DNA from 2 places in the Acetobacterium wieringae genome. Region 2 is predicted to be linked to the other one. Evidence: predicted binding sites of a transcription regulator. Region 2 holds the regulator's gene; the other holds the start of a gene.
What was found. Region 2 encodes Rex, which represses fermentation and respiration genes when NADH is low (regulators of the CRP and FNR family bind a similar motif). Its sites were predicted from a motif close to ATTGTTAANNNNTTAACAAT; they were not measured.
Positions count from the first base shown of each region.

Region 1 (7,620 bases), 320 kb from region 2:
TTGACGACATTGCTTTCCAGACCAATATTCTGGCTTTAAATGCGGCTGTAGAGGCAGCCCGAGCGGGCGTTCATGGCAAGGGCTTTGCGGTGGTGGCAGAAGAGGTCCGAACCCTGGCGGCCCGCAGCGCCGAAGCGGCCAAGGAAACCACCCGGCTGATTGAAGGTTCCATCAATAAGGTTCAACATGGGACGCAAATGGCCAATGAAACCGCAACGGCGCTTAATGATATTGTCAGCGGGATTAGCGAAATCACTGATCTGATGGGGAACATCGCCTTGGCATCAAATGATCAGGCAACGGGGATCGCCCAGATTAATGCGGGTATTGACCAGGTAGCCCAGGTGGTTCAGCAAAACTCAGCAACCTCGGAGGAGAGTGCCGCTGCCAGCGAAGAACTTTCCAGCCAGGCGGAATTATTAAAAGAAACCATCCATCAGTTTACCTTAAGAAAATAAAAATCAATAAAAGTTATCTGTGCTTTGTCTGCCTGTAGACAAAGCACAGATAGCTTTTTTATTCTGTAAACTTATAATTGTTGCCAGTTCGCTATTGGAATAGCAGAAAAATCGCAATCTATGATTGAATTGAAGCAAAACCAGATGCTTCATAAATTTAGCGTTGTGTGGAAAACAAACGAATGATAAAATTGGAGCAAAGAATGCAATGATGAATGATCATCCCAGCGAGGTGGAAAAATGGATTTCAGAAAATTGGAGTATTTTATAGCAGCGGTTGAGCACGGCAGTTTTACCAAAGCGGCTCAGGAATGCTTTGTCTCCCAGACGGCCATGAGCCAACAGATGGCCGCTATGGAACAGGAACTGGATTTTCAATTGTTTGACCGATCCGGTTATCGTCCGACCTTAACCTTGGCCGGCAAAGCTTTTTATGAAGCCAGCAAGCGGATCATTGAGGATTACGAACAAGCAGTAATAAAGGCCAAGGCCTTAAAAAATGGGTTTTCAGGATCATTGCGAATCGGCGTATCCGGTCCGGTTGAAAAACGTTTTTTGCCGGAGGTGTTAAGTAAATTTGTCGCCCGTCACCCGGAAGTGAATCTGGAACTGTATGAACTCAGCTTTAGAAAATTATCTGAAAAAATAAGAAATAACGAAATTGATATCATGTTCGGACTGGCCAATGAAATTCAGACCTATCCCCAGATCGAGATCACCACCTTATTCACCAGCACCCTATGTGTCATTGTCTCGACCAGTCATCCCTGGCACGATCGTTATGAAATCTATGGCAATGAATTGAAATCTGAGAAGCTGATTATTTTTTCAAAAACCTATGGACCCAAGTATCATGACTCTTTTTTCAGGAGCTGCGAACAGGACGGTTTTGAACCGAATGTTATTAAAGAGGTTGATAATTTTGATGAGATGATTTTATTGGTCAGTGCCAATAAAGGAATTGCCATTATTTCTGAGGAAGTGCTAACCGAAGCTTCTGGGATTCACCGGATAAAACTGATCGAAACCCATCATCATTCAGAATTTTGCATGGCCCGAAATAAGAATGATGATAATCCCCTCATTGATGAATTTATGCAATTGATTATTAAAAAGAGTAAGGAGGGAGCAAGTGCTTGAATCGACAAACCCTGGAGTATTTTATCGCATTATCTGAAACTTTAAATTTCACTGAAGCTGGAAAACGCCAGTTTGTTTCACAAACGACCATCAGTCGCGCCATCAAACAATTGGAAAAAGAGATTGGTTTTGCACTTTTTGAAAGTTGCACCACAAAAGTTCAGCTCACTCCAGCGGGTAGCGATTATTTAACCAGTGTGAAATCGATACTGAAATTATACGATAAAGCGGTTGAAGATGGCGTGCGTTTAAGTTACAAAGAAAACAATGTCTTAAAAGTGGGCTTTTCTAATGATCTGGGCTTTGAGTATGTGACTGGAGTATTAAAACGATATCAGCAAAAAAATCAAAGTGTCGAAATCGTTCTGCAACAAAGTACACCGGCACAATTGCTGACCCAAATCAACGATGGCACTTTGGATATTATTTCGGTCTTTAAAGCAGAACTGCAGGATGAAAAAGGAATCAATTCATTAAATGTCTGTCAATATAATGTAAAAGTTGGTGTGGGGCCATTTCATCGGTTTGCAGGACGAGAATCGATTGAAGCAACTGAACTTAGAAATGAGAAAATTATTGTGCCCAAAAGGGAAAGCTTTCAGAAGCATTATGATTATATTCTGGATTGCTGTCGTCAGGATGGTTTTGATCCGATAGTCATTGAAGTCGATTCGTTTGAAACCCAGTTACTGTTAACTGAATTGGGAAGGGGCATTTCTTTCTATCCTGATTCAGATGGGCTGACGAAAAAATATCAGACGATCACGTTTTTGAAAATTAATCAGACGCATCATCAATATAACATTGAATTTGCCTGGAATCAGGCGAATAAAAATCCTTGTCTTAACGCATTCCTCAATACAGCGCGAGACAAAAATTAAAGAGGTCACAAAAGCCTGGTACTTATGCATTTTTAGCATAAGCATCAGGCTTTTTAATCGTTAGACAACAGTGTTAATTTTAATTACGATAGAAGCGTTGAATGCTATTATTTTATTTTGAAAGGCAGAGATTTAATGAAAAAATTTGAACAATTATTTTCGCCAGTAGTACTGGGAAACAGACAGTTTAGAAACCGGATTTTTGCAGCGCCAATTGGGTTGGAATACTATCCCGACGAGCGATTGCATCCGGGGGATGAATTTATCGCTTATTTTGAAAGAAAGGCTCAGGGCGGAGGCGGCCACCGTCAGCATTGGTTCAGCAATGGCTGATAATGCCAGAGGTGCCATCGGTCCGACCATCAGACTGGATGATCCCACCGCTTTGTCGCCTTTATACAGACTTTCTCAATGTATCAGCAGACACGGCGCTGTTGCCGATATTGAACTCCAACACTGTGGGGCAAATTCGTATCACAGCAAGTTTGGTCTGGGAAATGAGATTTTTGGTGCCTTTGATTCGGTTAATGGTTTAGGGATGGAGATTCCCCAAATGCCGGAAGAAGTTATTTTTGAAATCATCAAGAAATTTGGCGATGCGGCACAAACCGCCAAACACTGCGGTTTTGGGATGGTAACTATCCATGCCGGTCATGGCTGGATGTTCAACCAGTTTCTTGGACCCCATAACAACCGACGGGATCAGTGGGGTGGTTCCATGGAAAATCGGGCTCGCTTTGTTAATGCGGCCATTGCCGATATCAAGAAAAAATGCGGTCGTGATTTTCCGGTTTGTGTTCGGATCAGCGGAGCAGAGCTTTTTGAAGGCGGTTATGACATTGACTACGGCGTTGAGATTGCCAAACAATTAGATGGGCATGCGGATCTGATCAACGTTTCGGTAGGCGCTCACGAAGAAACTTCGGTGTTTACCATCACTTCCCCCAGTATGTTTTTAGATGACGGTGCCAATGTAAAATATGCGGCGGCAGTGAAAAAAGTCATCCGTCATTCTAAAATTGCAACGGTAGGTGCATTGGCTGAACCGGAGCTGTTGGAAGAGATCATTGCTTCAGGAAAAGCCGATGTGGTGATGTTGTGCCGTCAATTGATGGCTGATCCGGACACCCCTATTAAAGCCCAAATGGGACAGGAGAAAAAAATTCGCAAATGCATTCGTTGCTTTGAATGTTTCTCGGCGCACTTCACAAAGTTAACAAGCATTTGCGCAATCAACCCAGAAATTGGTTTTGAACGGGAAGTAAAATACAATCAGGTATTGCCTCAAAAGAAGAAAAAAGTATTGATTGCCGGGGGCGGCATCGGTGGTATGCAAGCGGCTCTGACTGCTTATGAACACGGTCATGAAGTTATTCTTTGTGAAAAGTCAAATGAATTAGGCGGTGCTTTGCGTTGTGAGAAAAAAGTGCCTTTCAAGCAGAATATGCAGCAATATCTGGATTCACAAAGTGCGCTGATAGAAGAAGCGGAAATTGATTTGCGTATGAATACCGAAGTCACGCCGGAATTAGCTAAAGTCTTAAAACCAGATGTTATCATTGCTGCCTTGGGCGCAAAAGCAGTGATGCCCAATATCCCTGGAATTAACGGCAAAAACGTTATGGATGCAGATGCGGGATATCTGGAGGCCGAGAAAGTTGGCGAAAAAGCAGTTGTTCTAGGTGGCGGATTATCCGGGATTGAACTGGCCATTTATCTTTCACAGCTAGGGAAAAAAGTGACCATTATCGAAATGTCCAACCGTTTGAACTTTTCAAACAATGTCATTCATTCAATGGCCATTAACAATGAAATCCTGAAGTATCAAATCGTGGTAGTGACTTCAACCAAAGCTGTCGAGATCACTGAAAAAGGTGTCATTGGTGAGTTTGTTGGTGACTCATTTTCAGAAGAACAATGCTGCGATACCATTACAAAAGGAATGTTGGTATCGGCTGTGACCCAGGCCAGTTTGAATCAACACTACGAAATTGGCAAACAAAGCCTTTATGAAGCGGACACGGTGATCTATGCGCTTGGGCAGAAACCACTGCGAGACCAGTCAAATGAATTGAGAAACTGCGCACCATTATTCTTTGAACTTGGCGATTGTGTTGAACCTAAAAATGTTTATACGGCCAATGCCACCGCCTATACCATTGCCCGGGATATCGGACGTTATTGATATAACATCATAAGTAAACCTGATTATCATCTTTGCTTCTTTGAATTATCTTTTTGGTCAGAGATTCGTTATACTTGTCTTAGTTAGATAAATAACAAACAAGGAGAAACGAATTAATGGGAAAAATAATAATGACCGGTGTAGACGGTAATTTTGGCGGTTATTCTGCGCGCAGTATTTTAAAAAAAGTGCCGAAAGACCAGCTGATCTTTACAACCCCAAACAAAGATGTGATTAAACAGTATCAAGAGCAGGGCGTCGAGACCCGATATGCGGATATATTTAATAAAGAGACATTATTAAAAGCCTTTGCAGGGGGAGAGGTACTACTGCTAATCTCTATGCCTTTTGTTGGTGAGCGCCGAAGAACTGCTCACAAGAACGCGATTGATGCTGCCGTTGAAGCGGGTGTGAAAAAAATTGTTTATACCTCCATTGTCGGTGCCGGCGAAGAAGACTGTGATACCTATGAAGTTTCAGATCATAAAATCACCGAAGCTTACCTGAAAAGCCTTGATATTGACTGGATCATCTTACGGGATTCCCAGTATGCCGAGGCAATGGTATCGGTGTTTGAACAAAGTGCCGCCGAAAACGGTGTAATGGCCACTAACATGGGCAATGGGCACATGGCCTTCATTTCACGGGATGATTGTGCCGAAGTCGCTGCCTGTGTGGCGGCCGGGGCTGGCGAAAACAATACCATCTACGATATCAGTGGACCGGAAGCGATGACCATTACCGAATTCTGTAAAATCGGCAGCGAAGTCACCGGCAAAACGGTTACCTATCAGGAATTGACTGACGACGAGATGTACGCCTTCTTCGATTCTATTGGTGTGCCGAGAAATACCGAAGGTGAATGGGCCGAAACAGCCAAGAACTTTCCCTTCTGTTCCGATGGGATGGTGACCTTTGGCCGGGCCATCCGCTTGGAACAGATGAACGCCTGCTCCAAGGATGTAGAAATGCTGATTGGCAGAAAACCATTATCAGTCCGGGAAATCTTCGAGGATCTGGAAAATCACCGGATTGGTAGCCGAACCTCAACTGAAAATTAACAAAGTTAGAAAAGAAAAAAACAGCATTATCCAATTAATGGAGATGCTGTTTTTTGTTTGTCTTTATAAAAGGAATACAAATGATTTCTTATTGCGGTACATTTCGCAATAAAATTCCACAGGACAAAAACAATTGAAACATCATGTCGTCCTGGAGCATCTCATAATTCAGACCCGTGAGCTTTTGAATGTTTTTTAAACGATAAACCACGGTGTGGCGATGGATCTTGAGTGAATCAGCGGTACCGCGGTAATGTTTTTGCCGTTGGCAATATAGGCTCTAAGACATAAAAGCAACTCGTGGGTATAGGGATCCTGCTGATTCAAGCTTTTAAGCTGGGGGACAATGAGCACATCGAGTTTGGTGTGGCGATCAAGAACCGTTAAAATATGATCGGCATAAATGTCATTAAAACAGATAATTTCACAAGCAGCATCATTGGCGTATTCGTTGGCTATCTGACACTGCAGATAGGCCAGATTAATTTCATAGATATCATTAAAAACCATACTCTTCGTCGCTTTGAATTCGCGTTTGGCTAAGAAATCCAGAATCAGCTCATGGAACTGTTTTTTATTTTCAGGTTCGAGATTGTAATCACAGACGAGAATCAGTGACTCAAACAAAAAAATCAGCTGATCTTTAAACAATCGGGAAAGCTGATTAGAGTAACCCTGAGTGCTGAAATCCGAATCAATAATTTTTCCGGCAGGGCTAAAGCACCATAAGGCATAAGGTTCCGCGATCTTGCGGTCTTTTAAACCTAAATGATGGGCGAGGATATGGGGATCGACGTATTTTTCTTTAATCAAACGGTAGAGATACCAGGGGGTTTCCAGATTTTTGCAAAATTCGTCATTCACCTTTAGGGCATTTTCGATTATTTGCTGAGCCAGCCACAGGTTGGCATATTCGGACTTTGTCAGCGGACTGATCAGTTCCGTCATCGCCAGTGATCCGAACAGCTGGCCATTGACAAGAATCGGCGCAATCAGGCGTTTGATGTTTCCAAACGTATCCGGGGACTGATAATAAAAGGGCTGGTGCTGGGTTCTGAACTTTTCGCTGAGATTGATACTGTCAACCTCTTTTAAAGAATAGCCTTTTTCCAGAACGTGAGCCCAGATCGCATCCAATTTATCCAGATTCATGTTACTGGTGCGCATCAGCAGCCCCTGGGAATCGTCAAACAAGGCCGCCGGGTTTTTAAGATACCGGCAGGCTTCGTCCAGGATGGCCTGGAGCGTCTGGCCGTTAAAAATCGCTTCGTTAATGTGTTCCAGCCATCGTTGATAGCGGTCAAAAATCGCCTGAACCGCGTCAAACAGCTCACCGGCATCGGTTTGCGAAGGTATGATGATAACCGACCAATGGGGGTCGAGCAGGGCTTCGTCAATCGGACCCAGACAGATAAAGGACAATGATTTTGGCGATTGCAGGTCAGCTAATTGTTTTGCATCGCTGAGATAGAGCAATTCCTCACTCAGGTCACAACCACCCTCAGGGCGATAAAAGCGGATTCCGGAGAGGTTTAATTGAATGGTTTTGCCTGAAATTAATGCAGCGTCCGGCCAGGCGAGCTGTTCAAATACAATATCAATGCTCAGTTTCATCAGGAACTCCTTTCATCTTATACAAGTTTGTATAATAATAATGATTATTTTTTTATTATATGGACAATGACTTTAAAGTGCAAGTTAAATATAATAAGGACAAATAAATATTGAGAAGGATTTCATTATCACTTCTTAATCAAAAGGAGAAATAAAATGTTAAATTCAATTAATCGCGATGCGTTTACGCTGTTTAACCAGGGAGGGAATCTGATACCTTATGAGTACACCGGGTATAAAAATGAAATTTTGGCATCAAAATCTACCGCCTGGTTTGGGAC
Region 1 is NZ_CP097897.1:1,185,410-1,193,029, forward strand. It holds gene CHL1_RS05825 (methyl-accepting chemotaxis protein) at 1-458, shown strand, start outside; gene CHL1_RS05830 (LysR family transcriptional regulator) at 699-1,598, shown strand; gene CHL1_RS05835 (LysR family transcriptional regulator) at 1,595-2,479, shown strand; gene CHL1_RS05840 (hypothetical protein) at 2,615-2,812, shown strand; gene CHL1_RS05845 (oxidoreductase) at 2,736-4,664, shown strand; gene CHL1_RS05850 (NmrA family NAD(P)-binding protein) at 4,781-5,725, shown strand; gene CHL1_RS18485 (helix-turn-helix domain-containing protein) at 5,814-5,951, opposite strand; gene CHL1_RS05855 (CdaR family protein) at 5,921-7,339, opposite strand; gene CHL1_RS05860 (aminomethyl transferase family protein) at 7,496-7,620, shown strand, end outside.
Region 1: CHL1_RS05850 (NmrA family NAD(P)-binding protein) is a predicted target of Rex. The motif match lies at 4,744-4,763, and genes of this name have one in related genera.

Region 2 (7,620 bases):
GCTGGTGAGGCTAAAAACCTTGCTCAACTGGCTTTTGGCTTTCAGCCGGGAGAATTCAGTAAATACATGAATGGCGTTTTCTCCCGAAAAAAACAGATTGTTCCGCCACTGATGAACGCTTCGGCTTATTAAATGCAAATCCAAACATTGGTGAGAAAGATGCAAAAGAACGAATCCAAAAATCATATCGGCCTGCGGCTGGTGATCATCCTCCTGGTCTCAGGTTTGCTATCGCTTTTATTGACTGGCTGCGTTGAAAAAGAACTGATCAATGATCCCGCAACTGGTTCAATTTTTTCGGCAGATATTTCTGGCGCCCTGATCGATGGTCAGTATTCCGCAAGCACAAAATATTATGACACTCGGGGCTATGGCCAACAATTGAACATTTTAATAAAAAACGGCCTAATTACACGGGTAACCTTAAACGAAATCGACAAAAACAAGTCTGATCGCCTGTCTGTCGAGGGTTCTGACAAAACCTGGCCCAATCTGGCTGTGGCAAATTTAAGTGCTCTCTATCTCCGCCTTTATAGCGAATTGCTGATGTCGCAAAATCCTGATGAAACTGACGCTATATCCGGTGCGACACAAACATCCGAAAAATTTATCAGTTTGTCCAAGGCAATTCTGGATCTGGCCAGCAAAGGTGATCATGAACCAATAAAAATTGACACCCTCGATACTTATTCAATCACCAGCAACCCCGACCATGATGGCTATCAGGGATTTCTTCAGGCAACCTTTAACGGATCAACGCTCGTCACTCTGAGTTACGATGAAATTATAACCGAAGACGGAAAATCAAAACGCAAATCAACTGATCCTCCTGCCAATACGGACTTTAATGCATTATTTGACACAATAACTGAGACGGCACTTAGCAGTCAGTCTCTGGAAAGTCCATTTCCAGCCAATGAAGCATCTCCAGAAAAAGTCAAATACGGAGAATGTCTACGACTCTTAAGAGAAGCAAGAGCGCCTTTTTGATGCTTTATCCCTTTAAGATTTATTCCTTTAATTCAACCGTAAATCTTGACAAATGTTAAAGACGTGGTATAATTACGCTATAGGCAGTGCATTTATGCCAACAATTCTAAACTGAAAGAAGGTGAAAAAATGGAAAACAATACTTTTGGCAGCCGATTAAAAGCGTTGCGGATTTCAAAACGATTAACACAGGAGAATTTTGCCAATCTTTTCTATCTAAATAAAAGCTCTATCTCCAAGTATGAAAAAGATAAAAACTTACCTGAAAACCAATTACTGATAAAAATTGCAGATTTCTTTGAAGTTTCTGTGGACTATTTATTATGTAGAACCGATCAGCCAAAGCTTTTACCAAGCAACCCGAAACCGATGACATGTGAAGAATTTTTGAAATCTTACGTTTTTTCCAACGAAGAAGTGGATTCTTTTTCTTCGTACTTCTCTTTCCCGGAAAGCTATAAGCAAGAGGTTCTGGATTTTATTAATTTTAAGAGCTCCAGTGGGAAGTAAATCAAAAACTACGAAAATCATGTTTAAATAACTTGTTATAAAACAAAAGAAACACAAAGAAAGTGTTTCTTTTTTAATTCACCGATATATCCGCAGTTGTGTTTTCTTTTTTGAGCAAAATATAAAGAGCCTGATTAAAGAAAATCAAACTCTTCCCATACTCTACAACTAATCTTTTACTCACCCAGCAGATAAGTTAACGTGAATAAACTATCTGTAATGTTAACATTCTCAACCACTACATCACTGGGAACATCCAAATCCAATGGGCTAAAATTGAGGATACCTTTCACACCCAGTTCTGTAATCCGGGTTGCAACTTTCTGACCGACTTCCCGGGGCACACACAAAATGGCGATGTCAATTTCATTCGCTTTGACAAATTCATCAAGTTCATCCATATGTTTTACTACTACACTGCCAACGACTGTACCTACAGTCAATGGATCAACATCGAAGACGCCTTTTAAAATCACACCTTCCCGCTTAAATCGTTCGTAGTTTGCGATGGCATGACCCATATTCCCGCCACCAATGATAATACAATTATATTCACTATCAAGACCCAAAATTTCCTTGATAGCCTCCTTTAATTCTCCCACATTATAGCCGTACCCCTGTTGTCCATACCCCCCGAAAGAATTCAAATCCTGTCTAATTTGAGAAGCTGTCAGACCCATCAGACTTGCTAATTCCCGGGATGATATTTTTTCGATATCATTGAGTTGTAAATCACTTAAATATTGATAATATTTCGGTAACCGTTTTACGACGGTCATTGATACTTTTTTTGAGAAGCGATGCATGATTACTTCTCCTTTCTTTCGGATAGTCAACTAATTATATCAATATGAACCAATTACGTCAAATTATTCATTTTAATTTGCCGTTTTTTTTGATAGAATAGTAAAAGTGAACTCAAATGACTGAACAAAAACGAAAACAGGTGAAATAATGTTAATCAATATCGAAAATTTGCATTTTAGTTATGGCATTCATGAAATTTTTAATAATCTTAATCTATCCATTAATGAAAAAAAACAAATCGGTCTGGTCGGCCGCAATGGTACCGGAAAATCGACGCTGCTTAAGCTGATTACTGGCGAACTGATCCCTGATACCGGACGAATCAGCAAAAAAAACGGACTAACCATCAGCTATTTATCTCAGGAGTCCACAATTGCCGAGAACACAACCCTACTCGAAATGCTCACTGATGTATTTAAACCGCTGATCGACATGGAAAAGCGAATCAAACAAATTGGCGCTGCCATTGCCGACAGCACCGGGGCAGAGCAGGAAAAACTGATGCTGGAGTTTGGGGAATTGCAAGAAAGTTTTGCCGAACAACACGGTTATGAATACCCCAGCCGAATTCGGGGTGTCATCAATGGCCTCGGTTTTAAGCCCGAAGATCAAACTAAAGCCTTCTCGATGCTTAGCGGCGGTGAAAAAACCCGTGCTACGTTGGGCCAGATCCTACTTCAGGAACCGGAACTGCTCTTATTGGATGAGCCCACCAACTACCTCGATATCGATGCCCTGCAGTGGTTGGAACAATATCTTAAAAATTACCCCGGTACTTTTGTCATCGTGTCTCATGACCGCTATTTTATCGATAAAGTCTGTACTTCAATTATCGAAGTATCCCAGAAAAACATCAAAGAATATCAAGGCAATTATACCCAGTATGCACTAAAAAAGCGACAGGATATGATGGAACAAAATCATCAGTATCAACAACAACTTAAAGAAATCAAACACCAGCAGGAAGTCATCGACCGGTTCCGGGCTTATAACTCCATCAAAAGCTCAAAACGGGCTTCAAGCCGGGAAAAAGCCCTCAGTAAGATTGAGTTGCTCGACAAGGTCGAAACTGCTCATAACAGCCATTTCAGCTTTGTCCCCCGGGTTAAAAGCGGCAATGACGTTTTGGCGGTGACAGGGATTAAAAAATCCTTTGGCGATCGTCTGCTTTTTCAGAATATGAATTTTGAAATTCATCGCGGTGATAAAATCGGCATCATTGGACCCAATGGTGCCGGAAAAACAACCCTTTTTCGCATTTTGCAGAAAAAGTTGGTCGCCGATGCCGGCGAAATCCGACTGGGTCAGAAGGTCCATATCGGTTATTTCGATCAGGAACATCAGGCTCTGAAGCAATTCTACAATGAAAATCTGCTGGAAGCCCTGTGGGATGTCGATTCGAAACTGACTGAAGGCGAATTGCGCAATATCCTGGCGGCCTTTTTATTTGTCGGCGATGAGGTCTTTAAACCGATTGGCACCCTATCTGGCGGTGAAAAGGCCCGGTTGCTGTTGGCCCGCTTGATGATTTCTCAGTCCAACTTCTTATTGATGGATGAGCCGACCAATCACATTGACATGGACACCAAAGAAATCCTTGAAAATGCCTTGAGCCAATATGAGGGCACCTTACTGTTTATCTCCCATGACCGGTATTTTTTAAATCGAATTTCAACCCAGATCTACCAGTTCTCAGCTGATGGGATGGAAATCCATCTGGGCAACTATGATGACTATTTAAAACAAAAGGCGGATGCTTCCGCCCGGGCAGCTGTTCTGGCCGAAGAGAATAAAACAATTGTAACCAAAACACAGCAGCGAACGGATCGCAAAAAGCAAAAAGAAGAAGAAGCCCGTATTCGGCTCTTGAAGAAGCAGGTTAAGGAAATTGAAGAAACCATACTAGTGACTGAACAGAAAATCGAATCCATTGAAACTGCCATGTGTGCTCCGGATTTCTATGATAACCTGGCTTTGGCAGCTGAGATCAATCTGTCCTATGAAGCACTCAAACAGCAATTATCTGAGTTAACGGATTCCTGGGAAGTCGCCTTACTGGCTCTGGAAACCGAGTAACAATCGTTTAATAAAGCAATAATATATTATTGGAGGAAGAAATGGAACTGACTAAAAATGAAAAAAAGGTATTAAATACCCTGTTTAAAGAAGTGAAAGGAACCACCCGCAACACCATGCTGGTTGCCCTTTATGCTGCCAAACCGATCGATGATGAATCTCCCGATGCCCAAGCCCTGATCACTTTAATCAATGGTCTCATTATCAAACTGGCAGAGCTGGAACAACCGGAGATGGAAGTGCTATTCGCCGGGATCCCCTACAATGTCGACTAAATGCTTCTAAAACCGCAATTAAAAAGGCAGCCTCGCGAGAGACTGCCTTTTTGGTTGCTTATATTAATTATTTTAGTTTATCTACTGATGCAGCCGGAGGCTTACATCATTGGCATTCCGCCCATGCCACCTGGCATTCCGCCCATACTGGCATCTTCGCTTGGAAGATCAGCAACCGCTACTTCAGTGGTTAAGAACATTGCCGAAACACTGGCGGCATTTTGAATCGCTGAACGGGTAACCTTGGTCGGGTCAATAATGCCCGCTTTGAACATATCAACAAATTCGCCTTTAGAAGCATCATAGCCAACGCCAACAGCTTTACCAGCCATTTGTGAAACAATAACCGATCCTTCAAGACCAGCATTTTCAGCAATTTGTCGCATTGGTTCTTCAATCGCCCGACGGATGATACCAGCGCCGGTTTTTTCGTCGCCTTCCAGGGTTTCAATTAAAGCGTCAACCTTTGGAATCGCATTAATATAAGCGGTACCGCCACCGGATACAACGCCTTCTTCAACCGCTGCCCGAGTCGCATTTAATGCATCTTCGATACGGTATTTGATTTCTTTCAGTTCAGTTTCAGTGGCTGCACCAACTTGGATAACTGCTACGCCGCCGGATAATTTAGCCAAACGTTCCTGAAGTTTTTCTTTATCATATTCGGAAGAAGTTTCTGGAATCTGCGCTTTGATCTGACGGATTCGTTCTTCAACAGCCTCTTTATTTCCGCTACCTTCAACAATAATGGTATCTTCTTTGTCAACTTTTACCTGACGGGCACGGCCTAATTGTTCAATGGTTGTGGTTTTTAATTCTAAGCCTAATTCGTCCGAGATCACTTCTCCACCAGTTAATGCGGCAATATCAGCCAGCATTGCTTTACGACGATCGCCAAAGCCAGGAGCTTTTACTGCGACACAGTTAAAGGTTCCCCGTAATTTATTAACAACCAATGTTGCCAGAGCTTCTCCTTCTACATCTTCAGCAATGATTAACAGCTTGCTGCCGGTTTGAACAATTTGTTCTAAAACTGGTAAAATTTCCTGGATGTTGGAGATTTTTTTGTCGGTGATTAAGATATAGGGATTATCCAGGATGGCAACCATTTTTTCGGTGTCAGTGACCATATAAGCTGATAAGTAGCCCCGGTCGAATTGCATCCCTTCGGTAAATTCCAGTTCAGTACCCATTCCTTTGCCTTCTTCAACGGTGATAACGCCGTCATCACCGACTTTGTCCATCGCTTCGGAAATCAGTTTTCCAATTTCGGCATCGGCTGCCGAAATGGATGCAACCTGAGCGATTGCTTCTTTGCTTTCAATTTTTTTACTGTTTGCTTTTAATTCTTCGACAACAGTCGCAACTGCTTTTTCAATCCCTTTTTTAAGAACCATTGGGTTTGCACCGGCAACAACGTTACGGTTACCTTCACGAACAATTGCCTGAGCCAATAAAGTAGCTGTGGTTGTTCCGTCCCCTGCGACGTCATTTGTTTTAGTAGCAACTTCCTTAACCAGTTGAGCACCCATGTTTTCAAAGGCATCTTCCAGCTCAATTTCTTTGGCAATGGTTACCCCATCATTGGTGATAGTTGGTGAACCGTATGATTTAGCTAAAATAACATTTCTTCCTTTTGGTCCTAATGTCACCTTAACAGTATTTGCTAATTTATCTACACCAGTGATCAGAGATGCTCTGGCGTCTTCACGAAATTTAATCTCTTTAGCCATATTATTTTCCTCCTGTTTTTCTAAATTTTATTATTCTACAATTGCTAAAATATCAGCCTGACGGATGATTAAAAACTCTTCATCGCCAATTTTTACTTCATTGCCGGAATATTTGGAATAGATAACTTCATCATCTACCTTAACATCCAATGGCACCTTTTTACCATCGATAATTTCGCCAGTTCCGACAGCCACTACTTTACCCTGCTGTGGTTTTTCCTGGGCTGATCCTGGTAAAACAATTCCACCAACAGTTTTTACTTCTTCAGCTTTAACTTTAATTACTACTTTGTCACCTAAAGGTCTTAAACTCATTTTTTCCTCCATTTGATTATATTGGGTACGCTGTACCTTTTATTTCATTTATTAGCACTCATTCATCTTGAGTGCTAATAGTATTTTAAATGATTTGCAGATTGATTGCAAGTATTTTTTCCCTTTTCGTTCATCTTAATTTTTTTTAAGATTGTTTTAATTTTTAAAGATGGTACACTTCTCTTTATATAAACGTGTCTACCCTTTTGTCGACAGGCCGTATTTCCTGTCTGCCTTTATTGACGGGTTCCGATTTTTAAACCCGGAATGCCATTGAGACTTAGGTCGCTCTCTTCCCCATTGATATAATTATAGTAAGCCATCGAACCGATCATAGCGGCGTTATCGGTACAGAGAATAGGATCTGGATAGTACAAGGTCATGCCCGCATCAGCGGCTGCCTGTCCCATCATTTTTCGCAGCAACGAATTACAGGACACCCCGCCCGCCATGCAGATACTCTTCATGCCAATACTGTTGGCACAGGCAATGGTTTTGCTGACCAGCACCTCGATAACGGCCAGCTGAAACGATGCGGCCACATCATCGGGATTGACCGCCTCATTTTTCATTTTCTTGCCGTTGAGGTAATTGAGCACCGCCGATTTCAAACCGCTGAAGCTAAAATTATACTCAGTTTTATCCAGCATCACCCTGGGAAAAGCGATCGCCTCGGGGTTGCCATTTTTGGCCGCAGCATCAATGGCCGGACCGCCGGGATATCCCAAGCCCAAAACCCGGGAAATTTTGTCAAAGGCTTCTCCGGCCGCATCATCGATGGTTCGACCCAGTACCTTGAAGGTCTGATAATCTTCCACCAGGACCAGATGACTGTGGTCGCCGGATACCACCAATGTCAAAAATGGCGGTGCAAGCTCCGGAAACTGCAAAAAATTAGCGGCAATATGGCCTTC
Region 2 is NZ_CP097897.1:1,502,511-1,510,130, reverse strand. It holds gene CHL1_RS07275 (putative manganese-dependent inorganic diphosphatase) at 1-132, shown strand, start outside; gene CHL1_RS07270 (FMN-binding protein) at 160-990, shown strand; gene CHL1_RS07265 (helix-turn-helix domain-containing protein) at 1,120-1,500, shown strand; gene CHL1_RS07260 (redox-sensing transcriptional repressor Rex) at 1,677-2,306, opposite strand; gene CHL1_RS07255 (ABC-F family ATP-binding cassette domain-containing protein) at 2,455-4,383, shown strand; gene CHL1_RS07250 (hypothetical protein) at 4,425-4,658, shown strand; gene groL (chaperonin GroEL) at 4,760-6,391, opposite strand; gene groES (co-chaperone GroES) at 6,422-6,706, opposite strand; gene tsaD (tRNA (adenosine(37)-N6)-threonylcarbamoyltransferase complex transferase subunit TsaD) at 6,943-7,620, opposite strand, start outside.